One region of the Thalassotalea piscium genome, then DNA from elsewhere that is predicted to be linked to it. Evidence: riboswitches for the same ligand, from Rfam matches in the RefSeq annotation. Region 1 holds a riboswitch; the other holds the start of a gene.
The links. A riboswitch is a leader RNA that binds a small molecule or an ion and turns the genes downstream of it on or off. The one in region 1 is predicted to bind lysine.
Positions count from the first base shown of each region.

Region 2: linked by a shared signal. The riboswitch ahead of dapA (4-hydroxy-tetrahydrodipicolinate synthase) and the one ahead of lysC (lysine-sensitive aspartokinase 3) in region 1 are both predicted to bind lysine.

Region 1 covers NZ_AP027362.1:1,762,086-1,769,273, reverse strand. The annotation lists gene pdsS (proteobacterial dedicated sortase system histidine kinase) at 1-1,510, shown strand, start outside; gene queE (7-carboxy-7-deazaguanine synthase QueE) at 1,534-2,211, opposite strand; gene queC (7-cyano-7-deazaguanine synthase QueC) at 2,291-2,947, shown strand; gene lysC (lysine-sensitive aspartokinase 3) at 3,016-4,398, opposite strand; lysine riboswitch at 4,508-4,705, opposite strand; gene QUD79_RS07595 (ElyC/SanA/YdcF family protein) at 5,171-5,932, shown strand; gene QUD79_RS07590 (Nif3-like dinuclear metal center hexameric protein) at 5,973-6,731, opposite strand; gene QUD79_RS07585 (class I SAM-dependent methyltransferase) at 6,742-7,188, opposite strand, start outside.
Region 2 covers NZ_AP027362.1:575,957-583,144, forward strand. The annotation lists gene QUD79_RS02450 (sensor histidine kinase) at 130-1,755, opposite strand; gene QUD79_RS02455 (methyltransferase) at 1,946-3,013, opposite strand; gene QUD79_RS02460 (DsbA family protein) at 3,368-4,558, shown strand; lysine riboswitch at 4,710-4,917, shown strand; gene dapA (4-hydroxy-tetrahydrodipicolinate synthase) at 4,996-5,922, shown strand; gene QUD79_RS02470 (2,3,4,5-tetrahydropyridine-2,6-dicarboxylate N-succinyltransferase) at 5,925-6,674, shown strand; gene QUD79_RS02475 (PLP-dependent decarboxylase) at 6,684-7,188, shown strand, end outside.

The DNA.
Region 1 (7,188 bases):
CAATATTGAGTTACGAATACCACTCACTCATGTTGGTGATCAAATTGCTTTTGCTGTACACGATGTTGACAGCACAACTGAGGGAATATCTTCTAGCATTGGCTCTGCCGACCCTAGTCAAAAAGAAACCTTGGGCACAATTGTTGTGCCATCACCTGAAATAGAGCGCATTGTAAAAGGTATGAGCCATACTAATTCTCGTATTTGGGTGGTTGATCAACATAAACGGGTATTAGCCAGTGCTGGCGACTTAACTAAAGCCGGTGGTGTGTGGCAACGTACTCGTTTGCCTGATGACAATACAAACGGTAATAATTTAAGTCCTTGGCAACAACTTGAGCAGAATTGGTTAATTCCTTTGTATTATAAATTTCTTACAAAACCACCAAAGGCGTTTATTGATAATTTGTATGATACACAAAATTTAACTGGCCAACATATAGAAACGGCACTTATTGGTGACCCTTCCTCTCAATGGCGATTAACAAAAGACCAACAAGCAGTCGTATTATCAGCGGCTTACCCTATTTTTATCAATCAACAGGTACACGGTGCGGTTATTGTTGAAGAAACAACAAATGGTATCAGAACATTAAGAAACAAAGCATTAGAAAAATTATTTAGCGCTATTATTGCAATTCTACTCATTAGTGCTGTGGTCTTTTTATTATTTGCTTCTCGTATTTCCAATCGTATTAGCAAGTTGAGAAATCAGGCTGAGAATGCCATTGATGAAAATGGACGAATTACGGCAAGTATAACGGCTTCAACAGCAAATGATGAAATAGGAGATCTTTCACGTAGTTTCGCGCAAGTTGTAAACCGTTTAAGTCAATATAATCACTATTTGGAGGGAATGTCGTCGCGGTTATCTCATGAATTACGCACTCCAATAGCCGTAGTAAGAACGTCACTCGAAAACCTATCATTACATGATATACCCCAGCAAAGTCAACAATATATAGATAGAGCACAAGGAGGGATTGCAAGACTAAACGCAATTCTCACCAGTATGAGCGAAGCTACACGTATAGAGCAAATGTTAGTGAGCTGTGAACGAGTAAATTTCGATTTTAATCGAGTATTAAATGGTTGTATTCAAGGGTATCAGCAAGTTTATAGTACAATTAATTTTCATTATAAACCTAGCGATAAAGCACTTAGCATGAATGGTTCACCAGAGCATATCGCCCAGCTTTTCGATAAAGTGATTGCTAATGCTGCAGAGTTTAGTATTGACCAAAAAATATTTATAACAACTGAATACCATAGTAAAGAAGTGGTTGTACATATTAGTAATAACGGACAACTTTTACCTGAACAGATGCATGAGCGTTTATTCGATTCTATGGTGTCAGTAAGAAAAGGGAGTCAAGATACCCAACCGCATTTAGGTTTAGGCTTATATATAGCCAGACTAATTTGTCAGTTTCATCAAGGTAAAATTACAGCCACTAATCATCATAATCCGCAAGGAGTTACCATCAGTATGAGTTTTCCTAGGACCTAGCAACTAGGTCCAAAGTGAGTAGCTTATTCTATCCCTATGTATTTATGTACTTGTACAGATAAACGCCAGTTATTGTCTATGCAGGTTTGTATCGCTAACTCAGTTGCACGTTGTTTTTGACTAATAGGCTGTAAGTAAATTGGTGTGTGCTTAACATTATGATCTAACAAAAGCTTCTTTAGATCGTCAACGTGCTGTTCTGTTGCAACAGGGTGTTTAATTTCATTGGCACGCTGCATCGCACTTTCTAAAATAGCATAACCACCTTTCATATTTATTTTTGGAGAAACAGTTACCCAACAGCGCTCAGTGGTAAGTATCTCAAAAGTGCCTGATGTTTCTATTTGACAAGAGTAACCAAGCCTTTCAAAGGTGTCACATAACGGCGTTAAATCAACCATACAAGGCTCGCCACCAGTAATAACAATATGCTTAGCTTTATAGCCCTGCTGACTAAAAATATTGGCCATTTCATCTGCAGTTAGATGCGACCAATGCTCAGATTCTTGTTTTTTAGTTAACATATCATTAGATGGAATGATCAGGTTGGGATCTATCTCCCATGTATGCTTGGTATCACACCATGAACAACCTACAGGACAACCCTGTAGCCGAATAAATATAGAAGGCTGACCGGTAAATGCCCCTTCTCCTTGAATAGTTTGAAATAATTCATTAATTTTGTATTTGGTTGTTGTCATAGTTTAACGCTTTGCTTTAATGCCTAGGTAATTTAACGTAAAATGTCGCGATAAATATTATACCTAAGAGAGCTTACAAATGACTAACAAAGTTGTTGTTATTTTTTCCGGTGGCATGGATTCATTTACCGTGCTTAATCGCGCATTAAAAGATGGAAAAGAAGTTTTTGCTTTATCCTTTGACTATGGACAACGCCACGTAAAAGAGCTTGAATGCGCCAGCAAGGTCTGTAAATCACTTGCCGTAAGTCATAAAGTTATTGATATTTCGGCAATTAATCAACTGTTAGCGGGTTCTTCACTAACTGATGACATTGAAATCCCTGAGGGTAATTACGAAGTAGATAACATGAAGTCAACTGTAGTGCCAAACCGTAATATGATCTTAATTTCATTAGCAGTTGCATACGCAGTCTCAGTAAAAGCTAGCCAAGTATATTATGGTGCTCACTCTGGTGATCATAATATTTACCCAGACTGCCGACCTGAATTTGTTGAAAAAATGAATGATGTTTGTCAAATTGCTAATTACGATGCAGTTGAAATTTTCAGCCCATATTTAACTGTATCTAAAAGCGCAATTTTAACCGATGGTTTATCAATGGGGTTAGATTATAGTAATACTTGGACCTGTTATAACGGACGAGATAAGGCCTGTGGTAAATGTGGAGCATGCCAAGAACGATTAGAAGCCTTTAGAGACAACAACGCGATTGACCCCATCTCATATGAGTAAAGTTGACAGTATTTTAAAAGAGTAAATGTTCATACGTTTACTCTTTTTAAATGAAAACTCATGCGAGTTTAGCTTGCTGTAGCTAATTCCGTCGGCTTCACGTTTTGCTCAAAAAATGCTTTATGTAGTTGCTCAACCGCTAAGTTAGCTTGCTCTTCATTAACTAAAAAACATAAATTATGCTCACTTGCCCCATGACAAATCATACGAACATTAATACCGCTAATCGTATCAAAAATACAACTCCCCACTCCACTTTTTTGCTGCATTTTATTGCCAATTACAGCAATCAAGGATAAGCCATTTTCAACGGAAACTTCACATAATTTTTCTAACTCTTGAACAACTGTTGAATTTAGCAATGCTTGTGTTGTACCCGTTGGGTTATCAAAAGTCATGGCTACACTAATTTCACTAGTAGTAATCAAGTCTACACTTAGCTGGTGCTTAGCCAATACATTGAAGACTTTTGCTAAAAACCCACTTGCATGTAACATTGCAGGGCTTTTTACCGTCACTAATGTTTGCTCACGTCGAAGCGCTATTGACCGATACGTTGGAGTTGAGCTAACTGTTTTTTGAATATAAGTTCCACCTTTGTTGGGCTCTTTACTGGAACCAACAAATACCGGAATATTATGTCGCATCGCAGGAATTAACGTTGCTGGGTGTAAAATTTTTGCTCCAAATGTTGCCATTTCTGCTGCTTCGCCAAAACTAATTTCGTTAATCGCCCTCGCCTTATCGGTAATTCTAGGGTCTGTGGTAAATATTCCAACAACATCTGTCCATATCGCCAAGTTATCAGCATTTAATGCTTCAGCTAGTAACGCGGCACTATAATCAGACCCACCTCGTCCTAGCGTTGTTGTATTATTATCATAGTCTTTGCCAATAAACCCTTGTGTAACAACAACCTGATTCGTTAGTAATGGTACAAGTAGTTGATGACAGTTTTGTTTCAGTTTCTCTGTATCAACCACCGCTTTTCCAAAAGAACTGTTAGTTTGCATGACACTGCGAACATCAAAATATTGCGCGTTAACTTGAACCGTTTTCAATACTTGAGCGAAAATACGTGAGCTTAGCTGCTCCCCAAATGATAAAATAGTGTCAGCAATTTTCGAACTAACTTCCGCTGATTGCAGCTTGGCATACTCTGAAAGTTCTACTAATATGCCATCAACTTCTTGATTCAGTTCTGCCTGATTAACTAAGTTTTGAGTGATGTTATATTGAATATCACGCACTTGATTAATAATACTAACTTGTTCTGATGAGCTTAAATTAGCTTGTGATAAACGTACCAATAAATTAGTAACGCCAGCACTTGCTGAAACCACAACTACACGATTACCCGTATCGTTTTTTATAATATTTGCGCACCGCAACATTGCTGGGTAATCACCAACACTGGTTCCACCGAACTTGGCAACTGTTAATTTTGACATTTACTAAACCTCCCAAATCTAAATGTGTATAACATTTAGTTATTATATAAATACAAGGAAGAGCATGACTGAGTGGAAAGGTGCGTATATAAGCGAGCAGCTTGTCTTTTCAGCCAGAAGCTCTCCACCCTATGCGACTCAATTTAAAAGTTGAACCGCGGTGACAATCCTAAGGATTCAACCTTAGCGACCGAGCAACTCGTCTCCACAAGCTTTGTTGCCCTCGGCGTTAGTCCCCCTCATTTTCATTCATTGGAGTTGTGGCTCCTCTCGAAAACTACCTGGCTAACGCACCTCTTCTGGTGCTTAATATATAGAAGTTGTTCAAACCCAACACAAATTGAGTAATTATTCTAAAATAAGACATCGATATTAAACATTAATATAGTACGAATATCAATGGTCTTTTTAGTGTATTATTACCTAGAAGTTTTCATATGCAATGCCAACATTAGGTCGCACATTTTAACTATAAGGACTAGAGGCATCACTAGGCTTTAATAATAGCTAAGTGATATATTAAGTTATATACACTACAGATAAACTCGCTCCACTTGAATGTGCGGGATTTAGCTGGAATTAGAAACGTTTTTGACAAACAATGATTGAAATGAATGGTTATTCTCGGTAACTGATCCTGCGTTGCATTTCTTTTTAAGGAGATAACCATTAGTAAAAAATTGCGCCTTGATTATGAGTAGCTCAGACTTCCTTAAACGAGCATCTTCAAGTGGAACGGGTACAGATAACAAAAGGATACAAACTAATTGCTATGGATTTATTTTTCTTAAAAAAAGTTGCAACTGTAATGATAATGCCGCTTTCTATTGTTTTATTATTACTTTTAATTTCACTTATTTTATTTCATAGAAAGCCTAAACATAGCTTCAAATGTATGGTAACAGGGTTTGTTATTTTGTTATTGGCATCTTTGTCTCCTTTATCTGATCGTTTTATGTTGCCAATAGAGAGCCAATATTCAGCATTTACACGTTCAGCTAGCCCTGTTCACTATATTGTTATTTTAGGTTGCGGTCATACTACCGATGATGCCCTACCCGCCACTTCACAACTTAAAGCTTGCTCGTTACAACGTTTGGTTGAGGGTATACGAATATTAGGCATTCACCCCGAAGCAACACTTATTACATCAGGCGCGGCACTCGGTGACCCTGTAGCAAACGCAGAAAAAGTCAAACAAGCGGCGATGCTATTAGGGGTAAACCAAGCAAAAATTATAGTAGAGCCTTTTCCAAAAGATACAGAAGAAGAAGCAGAGCTAATTGCGCCCCGGGTTAGGGGTAAAAATGTTGTCTTAGTAACCAATGCAGACCATATGCCAAGAGCGCTGAAATACTTTACCGAGCAAGGCGTTAATGCCATTCCAGCACCGGCTAGCCCATGGGTAAAAGGATTTGATGATGATAAAGCCTGGGGCTATTATGTACCTAATGTTCAAAGTTTATCGAGAAGTACCAACGCAACTTATGAGTATGTTGGTCAATTGGTACAGTGGCTAAAAGCATTGTTTTAACCGCTGTAATACCATTACACAAAATAAAAACCCGCCCTCATTACACTGGGTTATCAATATCAATAAACTTAGCTTCTATGGCTAAGTTCTCATTGATATACTCAGCTAATGCTTTTGCACCATAGCGCTCTGTTGCATGATGTCCTGCTGCAAAGAAGTGAATATCCATCTCTGTTGCCACATGTGTTGTTTGCTCTGAGGCTTCGCCAGTTATAAACGCATCAATACCAAGCTCAGCGGCTAATTCAATGTAACCTTGCCCTCCGCCAGTACACCAAGCCACAGTTTTTATATGTTTATTCGAGGGTGGTGCAATATGCAGGCATTGGCGGTTTAATTGCGTTGAAATAAGCTGTGCAAAGCTTTCCCCATCGGTTTCCGTTGCAAGCTTACCTTGTATAGCAACACTTAACGGATTTTCAAGCTCTAAAGGGCCCGTTACTTCTATTGATAATAGCTTTGCTAGCTGTGCGTTATTACCTAAAACAGGATGAATATCCAGTGGTAAATGGTAAGCATACAAGCTTATTCCGTTTTCAATTAATGCTTTAATACGTTTGTATTTCATACCACTAATGACATACGACTCATTTTTCCAAAAGTAGCCATGGTGTACCACAAGAGCATCTGCTTTTTCTTTAATAGCTTGTTCAATTAATGCTTGAGTGGCAGTAACACCGGTAATGACTTTATTTATTTCTTTTTTACCTTCAACTTGTAACCCATTTGGGCAAAAGTCCTTAATTTGTTCAGGTTTAAGTAATTGATTGAGGTGTTGCTCAAAGTTAGTGCTTAACATATTTTTTCCATTAAGATTTTTTATTTTGTGAAGATGAATTCATCGTAGAGGCATTAACAGCTTCTAACTTAGCTCTTAACTTCCATTTAGGCTTAATTGGTGTGAGCGGTAATACCCTTTTTTTAGCAACAATAACATATACTGAGCCTAAGTTAGGTAAGTAATGCTCTGCAAATTTACGCCAATTACGCGCTACTATACCTTGGCTAATACTACCAACAAGCGTTGAATGTAAACACCGTTGATCATCTAAAATTTCATACCCCATTAGGTGTAACCAATCTTTTACTCGCATCGGTGAAAAAAAACGTTCACTCCAAGGTGTAACTTCTCGGCGATAAGGCATTAATTTATTTAAACCAACTAAACTAAAGGGATTAAAACCGGTAATAACTAAATAACCATTAGGTATTAATACCCGGTTTGCCTCACGAATAACATGATGAGGGTCAACTGA
Region 2 (7,188 bases), 1.2 Mb from region 1:
CAAATTGTACATTTATAATAATTTACATTATAAAAAATATGATTAAAGTTTAAATATGTTTTATTGTTTATATCAAGAAATTAAGTATATTTCATTATATTTAACTGTTTTATCGACTGTTTTATTCGATTATGCATAATTACTGTTTAAATTTAGAGGGAAGGTTATATTTAATGTAGTGCCTTCATCTTGAGCACTCTCAATAATTATATTACCACCTAATGCTTGCGTTACTAAATTATAAACTAAGTGCAAGCCTAAGCCACTACCCCCTGCGCCACGCTTAGTTGTTATAAAGGGCTCAAATACTTTATTTTTAATTGTTTCGTCTATTCCACAGCCGTTATCACTGAAACAAATATTGAGATCATTTTCTAAAAAAGTGACAGTAATTGATATGGTACCAGTATCTTTATTGTCAAAGGCATGAAGTATTGAATTTAAAATTAAATTAATCAGGATTTGATTAATAGGCCCTGGTTTATTCCAAATTAATAATTCTTCAGGGCAATTAATTTCAATATTATACGGCGTGTTTTTGATTTGTGGTGCCAGAGTATGCAGTACTTCATTGATCAGCTCATTCATATTGAAGTGTCGAATATCTTCGCTATTTTGGTCTACTGCGACTTTTTTAAAGCTTGAAATTAACTCTGCGGCACGCTGTAAATTTCGATAGATGATACCAACGTTTTCTTGACCTTCATTAAAAAAACGCTTTAGTTGACTAGATTTCAACGTTTTATTATCAAAGTGATCTTTCATTTCAAGTAAGCGATCAGATAGTAATGTTGAAGCCGTAACACCTAGCCCTATTGGTGTATTTACTTCGTGTGCTACACCGGCAACCATATCACCAAGTGACGCCATTTTACCACTTTCAACTAACTGATCTTGAAACTGATGGAGCTTTTCAAGGGTGGAGAGTAATTCTTGGTTTGACTCTTTAAGTGCAACGGTTCTGTTAATTATTTTTGTTTCTAGCTCTTGGTTTCGTTCAAGACTTTTCTGCTCAGCTAATTGTATTTTTTTATGATGTTTTTCCGTGCGAGACAGTAACGTATTAATACTTTTTGCTAATGTGTCGACTTCTTGATAGCTCATGCTAGGAATTCTTAATGAAAAATCTTTGGTTTTGGCTATGTTTTGAATGCTTAAGGTTAATTCTTCAAGTGGTGTTACTACCATAGCACCAAGGCGAGAAGTCACTATTCTGAGAGCAATTAATAATGCAGTAAAAATAATAGCTAAGATCAATAGCAGTTGATTAGTGTATTCTAAACTTGGGTAACGGTTCATTTGAATGTATAAATAACCAATGATCTTATCAGCCTTTTGTATTGGCATATAATATTCAATATTAGTATCATTGATATGAGGTGTGCTGAGAATCTCTTTCTCGATACTTGGCAACTCCATAATAGGTAAAACTTTTTTTAAATCTAATTGTTTTTGGTAATGGTAACTTAAATAAAAGTTGTCGTTCTGGGTTGATTCATCATAACGGTAAATATCAATAAATTTGATTAAATTCGTGGCTCCCAAGTAAGTTAGGGCGTTATACAACTCCGCTTTTTTACTTGGCGAATTGTCACTAGGGTTATCAATATAGTTAGAGCTGACATTAGCAATATATTCTGCCCAATGATGCATGTTTGCAGTTGATTGCTTTTCACTATCATTGATAAATATTTGGCATAAATAAAATATCGAAATAGCTGAAAAGGAAAAACCAACACCTATAATTAAAACCATCAACGAGTGGCGTATCGATTTTATCTTTTTAATAGGTAGCATATTTAATTTAATGTCATCATTTTGTTAATACCTTTGATAGATAATTGTAGATATTCGGAAATATTGCAACAAATGATTTAAATAATATTCGGGCGCGCTGCGTTTAATTCGTAGCAAAACTTCACCTTAAAGATCAACAAAGTCTAACTTAACTTGGTTTTTGAGAGATAACTCTTTTCCCTTTAACTGCATTATAAATAGTAAAACCATCTTTTTGTTGTAGTTTTGTTACGTGAGGAAAAGTCTTTTCTATAATAGGTAAGTATTGTAAGAAACTATTTGCAACGATGGTAAGGCTGCCATTTTGAGAAATATATTGGTTAATACCGTTAAGAAAAGTTTCAGTAGCTTGATAATGAGTCTTTATTCCTTGATGAAAAGGTGGGTTTGAAATTACATGCTGATAGGGCTTATTAATGTTACTTAAACTGTCGGTTGCAAAAACAGCTCCTGTTAGCTGGTTAAGTTGTAATGTTTTGTTAGCTGAAGCGATTGCTAGGGCACTAACGTCAGCTAATGAAAGCGTAATTTCTGGAAATGTTTTACCGATAACAGCAGCAATTACCCCCGCACCACAACCAAAGTCGAGTAAGGCGCCACTTTGATATTGAGGGAGGTTGTCGAGTAATACACGAGTACCAATATCCAATTTAGCTTGGCTAAATACACCAGGTAAGGCGGCAACTTTAACGGCACATTGGTTTGTTTCGACGGTATAGTATTCAAACCATTCATTTAAGTTGAACGTTTTGTCGTCCAAGGTTAGATTAACGTCAAATAATACGCAATGTCTTGCTGAATCTACCTTGTCACAGTAGTTAAAAATATTACTACCAATATTTGCTAAAGATTTAATACCGCCATTGTTTTCACCCACAATTAAGATCTTTGTTGTTACTGTAATGATAGGTTTTAGCATTGCTAACGTGAATAATAATTCTTTTTTGCTTTTAGGAAAATAAATGATAATTAAGTCGTGTTTTATATCGCCAGAATAATGACTAGCAAAAATAGCGCAGTGTTTATTGTTCAGTTTTTTTTCATGAGCAAGATGATGAGCATAATTCGTATCAAAACTTGTGAGCTGGCACGCGGGGTTAAGTTGTAGCAACTCATTAATAAAACTGTCATCTGGCATATTGACCAATAAAGGTTGTGACGTAATTAATAAATCTTGATTACGCATGAGTAATTGACTGATATTGGTTAATGACATGATAGAATCCGAAACTTAGGCTGCAGCTGATATTATAAGTAATACCAGTTTCATTAAATTAAGTGATCTATTTTATACGCAGTGAAAATAGCCAAATACAAGGCGTTTGTTTTCATAACTAGTTGTTCTAATTATAAAATAAATAACGCAGTAGTTGGCTGTTTTAGCCAGCAGAAATGATCACATAGTCAGTGAGATTGGTATAAAACGCTATTGTACGTTATTAGCAGCATGTGACCAAGTTTGCTTTGTATTTAGGGGAAGGATATCGCTTCAAAAAAACGTGTTTCATTACAGGCTAGGTGGCTACGCAGTAATTTCAGGCGTAAGAGTCTGCTATTTAAAAATTATACCTTGCCGAAAAGGTTTGGTTACCAACCTGTAATTGAAGTCTACTTAGCGCTAAACGATCCCCATAGTTATATGTTAATACAAGCATTAGCAGAGTTAGAGCAACGATTTACGATAAAGTTTTGTTTGTTTCTTGTGTATGAGTCACGCGTAAGCGTTTCTGTTGAGCCTAAAATATGGCGACAGTGGGCGATTAATGATGCGAATGTGATTGCGCAGCAGTATGGTTTTACTACTATTAATGTAATTCCGAGTGCAAATGCTTTATTTACTGGACAACAGCTATGGCAGATGGAATGTAAAGATATAAAGAGTGCTGTCAACGTTTTTCATCAGACGTGGAAAAATAATTTTGAGCGTTATTATAATGTTTCAACACCGGTTATTAATTTTCAAATAAAAAATCAACAGCGTTTATATGCTAAAGGTCATTACTCACCTGCATCGCTTTGTTTTTTAGGAGAGTGGTTTGTTGGGGTTGATCGTCTTTCACACATAGAAACAAAGCTTGCAGCTCTTGGTTTTTCAAAAAATATCGCATCGAACAGGCGATATAACGCTAATATGCTCATATTTAAGCAAGGTGAAAATCAACAACGTAAAACGAATTCACCACCGATCGAAATGTTTTTATCGTTACGCAGTCCGTATTCGTTTATTGGTTTTTATAAGATAAAAAAACTCTGTGAATATTACCAAGTCCCTTTAGTGCTTAAACCAATATTACCGCTTGTTATGCGCAATGTCCCGGTTCCGAAACGTAAAAAAAAGTATATTTATACCGATGCACATCGGGAAGCGGTAGACGGTGGCATTCCTTATTGTAGCTTTGTCGACCCTATTGGACAGGGCGTTATCAAATGTTTTCAGCTATTTGCTTATGCCCAAGCACAGGGTAAATCGTTAGCTTTTATTCAAGCCGTTTTTGATGCTATTTATATTAACAATATTGATGTAGCAATCACCAATAACTTAATTAATTTGTGTAAAGCCATTGAATTAGACTATCAGGCTGCCCTTGAATATGGGTTAGCTAATGATTGGCAACAATGGTCTGATGAAAATCAAATGGCATTAGACAAATTGGGGTTTTGGGGAGTGCCTTGTTTTCGCTATGGTGATGTTGCTTACTGGGGGCAAGACCGATTAGCCGAAATAGAAAAAGCAGTAATAGCACATTTTACTGAAAATTAGAGTTAAGTTATCACTTAGTAATAATTAGTCTAATCAGACTTTTAGATGGCTATTGACTCTCTCAGCTAAGAGGTGGTTTAATGCGTGTGTCCTTTATTTACTTTGTTAATGCTTAATTTATATTTCGGTTAAGTGTTAACAAATTAAAAAAAGTGTCAGAAGAGGAGCGTTAATCAGGTAGCTATTATGAAGAGATCAAACTCTAACGATTAATAGTGAGGGGATAAAGCTAGCTAAGATTATTAAAGACCTTAGATTAGTGTAACGCCGAGGTAAATACAATTTTGATACTGTATTTGCCGGTTGTTTAGGTTGAATCCTAACAACTGTCACCTATTGGGTGGAGAGCTTCTGGCCTTTGTCGAAACTCAACCATTCAATAGCGTTGAGCCCAACAAATGCCTATAAGTTCTCCGAACGAAATGAGTTCGAGAGAAATGAATCAAACAACACAAATACATTCTATTGATACAACCACTCTGTGGACAGCATTAATTACTCCTTTTGATAACAAAGGTAATGTTGATTTTCACAGCCTTAAACTAAATGCTCAGCGACAAAATACCGCCGGAAATGGACTTTTACTGTTAGGTAGTACGGGCGAAGGCATAGCACTAACGGCTAAAGAGCAGTTTACCATTGTTGAGTTTGTCGCTCAGCTTTCGCTTGATGTACCAATTATGGTAGCTGTGGGCGGTTATAATCTAACTGAACAACTCGCATGGATAAGCCGCTGCAATGAGCTTGCAATTAATGCTTATTTACTTGGTACTCCTATTTACGCAAGGCCAGGCCCTGTTGGGCAAACACGATGGTTTTCTGCATTGTTAGATAAGTCTAACTACCCTTGCATGCTTTATAATGTGCCCTCGCGCAGTGGTATTGCAATCCCTACAACTACAGCTAAACAATTACAACATCATAAAAACTGCTGGGCTTTAAAAGAAGCAAGTGGCAATTTATCAACATTTCTTAGTTACAAACAACATTGTCCTAAAATTCGATTATTCAGTGGTGAAGATGCAATGATGCCTTATTTAGCTGGTGCTGCAGTTGCTGGGTTAGTTTCTGTTGCTAGCAATGTTTGGCCTGAAGCTACCCAACGGTATGTAAACTTAACGTTATCAGGACAGTATCAAGGCTTATTTCCGCTATGGCAAAATGCCGTTGATGCTTTATTTCAAGTTAGTAACCCCATCCCTGTCAAAGTACTTATGGCACAAAACGCAATGATCTCCACACCAACATTAAGGGCTCCGTTAACAGAGCATGAACTTGCAGCAAATAATGGTTTAGTGGACGTTGATCAGCTGATAAATCAATGGCTGAGAACTCAGTCACAACAAGTTATTGGAGTTAAATAGTAATGAATTGGCAAGTAACATTGGATCAATTAGAAGCAGGATCTGTTCGAGCGGCAACACAGGATGAACAGGGTGATTGGCAAGCAAATAGTGAAGTGAAAAAAGCAATTTTAGCGGCATTTAAAGCAGGTGTGAATAAAGAGTGTGGCGGAATATACCAAGGCTTTGTTGATAAAAATAATTTGCCTACGCGTGAATTTACTTGTAGCGATAATGTACGTTTAGTACCAGGGGGCTCAGCTGTTCGCCGTGGTGCTCATGTTGCAAGTGGCGTGATCATTATGCCACCCGCTTATATTAATGTAGGCGCATTTGTCGATAGTGGCACTATGGTTGATAGTCATGCGCTCATTGGATCGTGTGCGCAAATTGGTAAAAACGTACATGTTTCTGCCGCAGTACAAATTGGTGGCGTGCTAGAGCCAATTGGCGCAAATCCCGTTATTGTTGAAGACAATGCGTTTTTAAGTGCTGGTGTTGTGATTGTAGAGGGGATAGTTGTGAAGAAAGGTGCAGTCTTAGCACCAGGGGTATGTTTATCAGCATCGGTCCCTGTTTATGACTGTGTTAACCAAGTCATGTTAGAAAAAGGTGCCGATATTCCAGCTTATGCTGTTGTTGTCCCCGGAACTCGGCCTGTTTCTGGTGAATGGGCTGTAGCTCAAGGGCTAAATATGGCGTGTGCCTTAATAGTGAAGTACCGTGATGAAAAAAGTAATGCATCATTAGCTTTAGAATCTTTATTACGCTAAGGCTAACTTATGTTTGAAAATAGCAAAAACTGGCTGACGCCAACACTACGCAATACATTACTTGAGCATCCACAATTAAACGAGCATGAGCTAGCTTATTTTGTGTATCAATTAGATGAGCTTAAACAGCATCTACTTGACCTACAAGATCAAGATGTTATTAAGCTTTGGTACGCGGTTAAAGCAAATCCTTTATCACGCATTATACAAACACTCGATAGTGCAGCCTTTAATTTTGATGTGGCAAGCGCTGGTGAATTACAACAAGTTTTAGCGCAAGGCGTTGTGCCAGAGCGTATTTTAAATACTGGCCCCGCAAAGTCATTAACACAACTGACTGAGTTTTTAACTCAGGGGGTTAGTGTGTTTATAGTAGAAAGCATAAATCAGTTGAAATGGCTTAATCAAGCAGCAAAAAAGCTCAATAAACGCCCAAAAGTATTGTTACGTGTGCAGTTACAGTGGCAAGAAGGTGAAAAAAACCCACTTGGCGGAAATAGTGTAACTCCTTTTG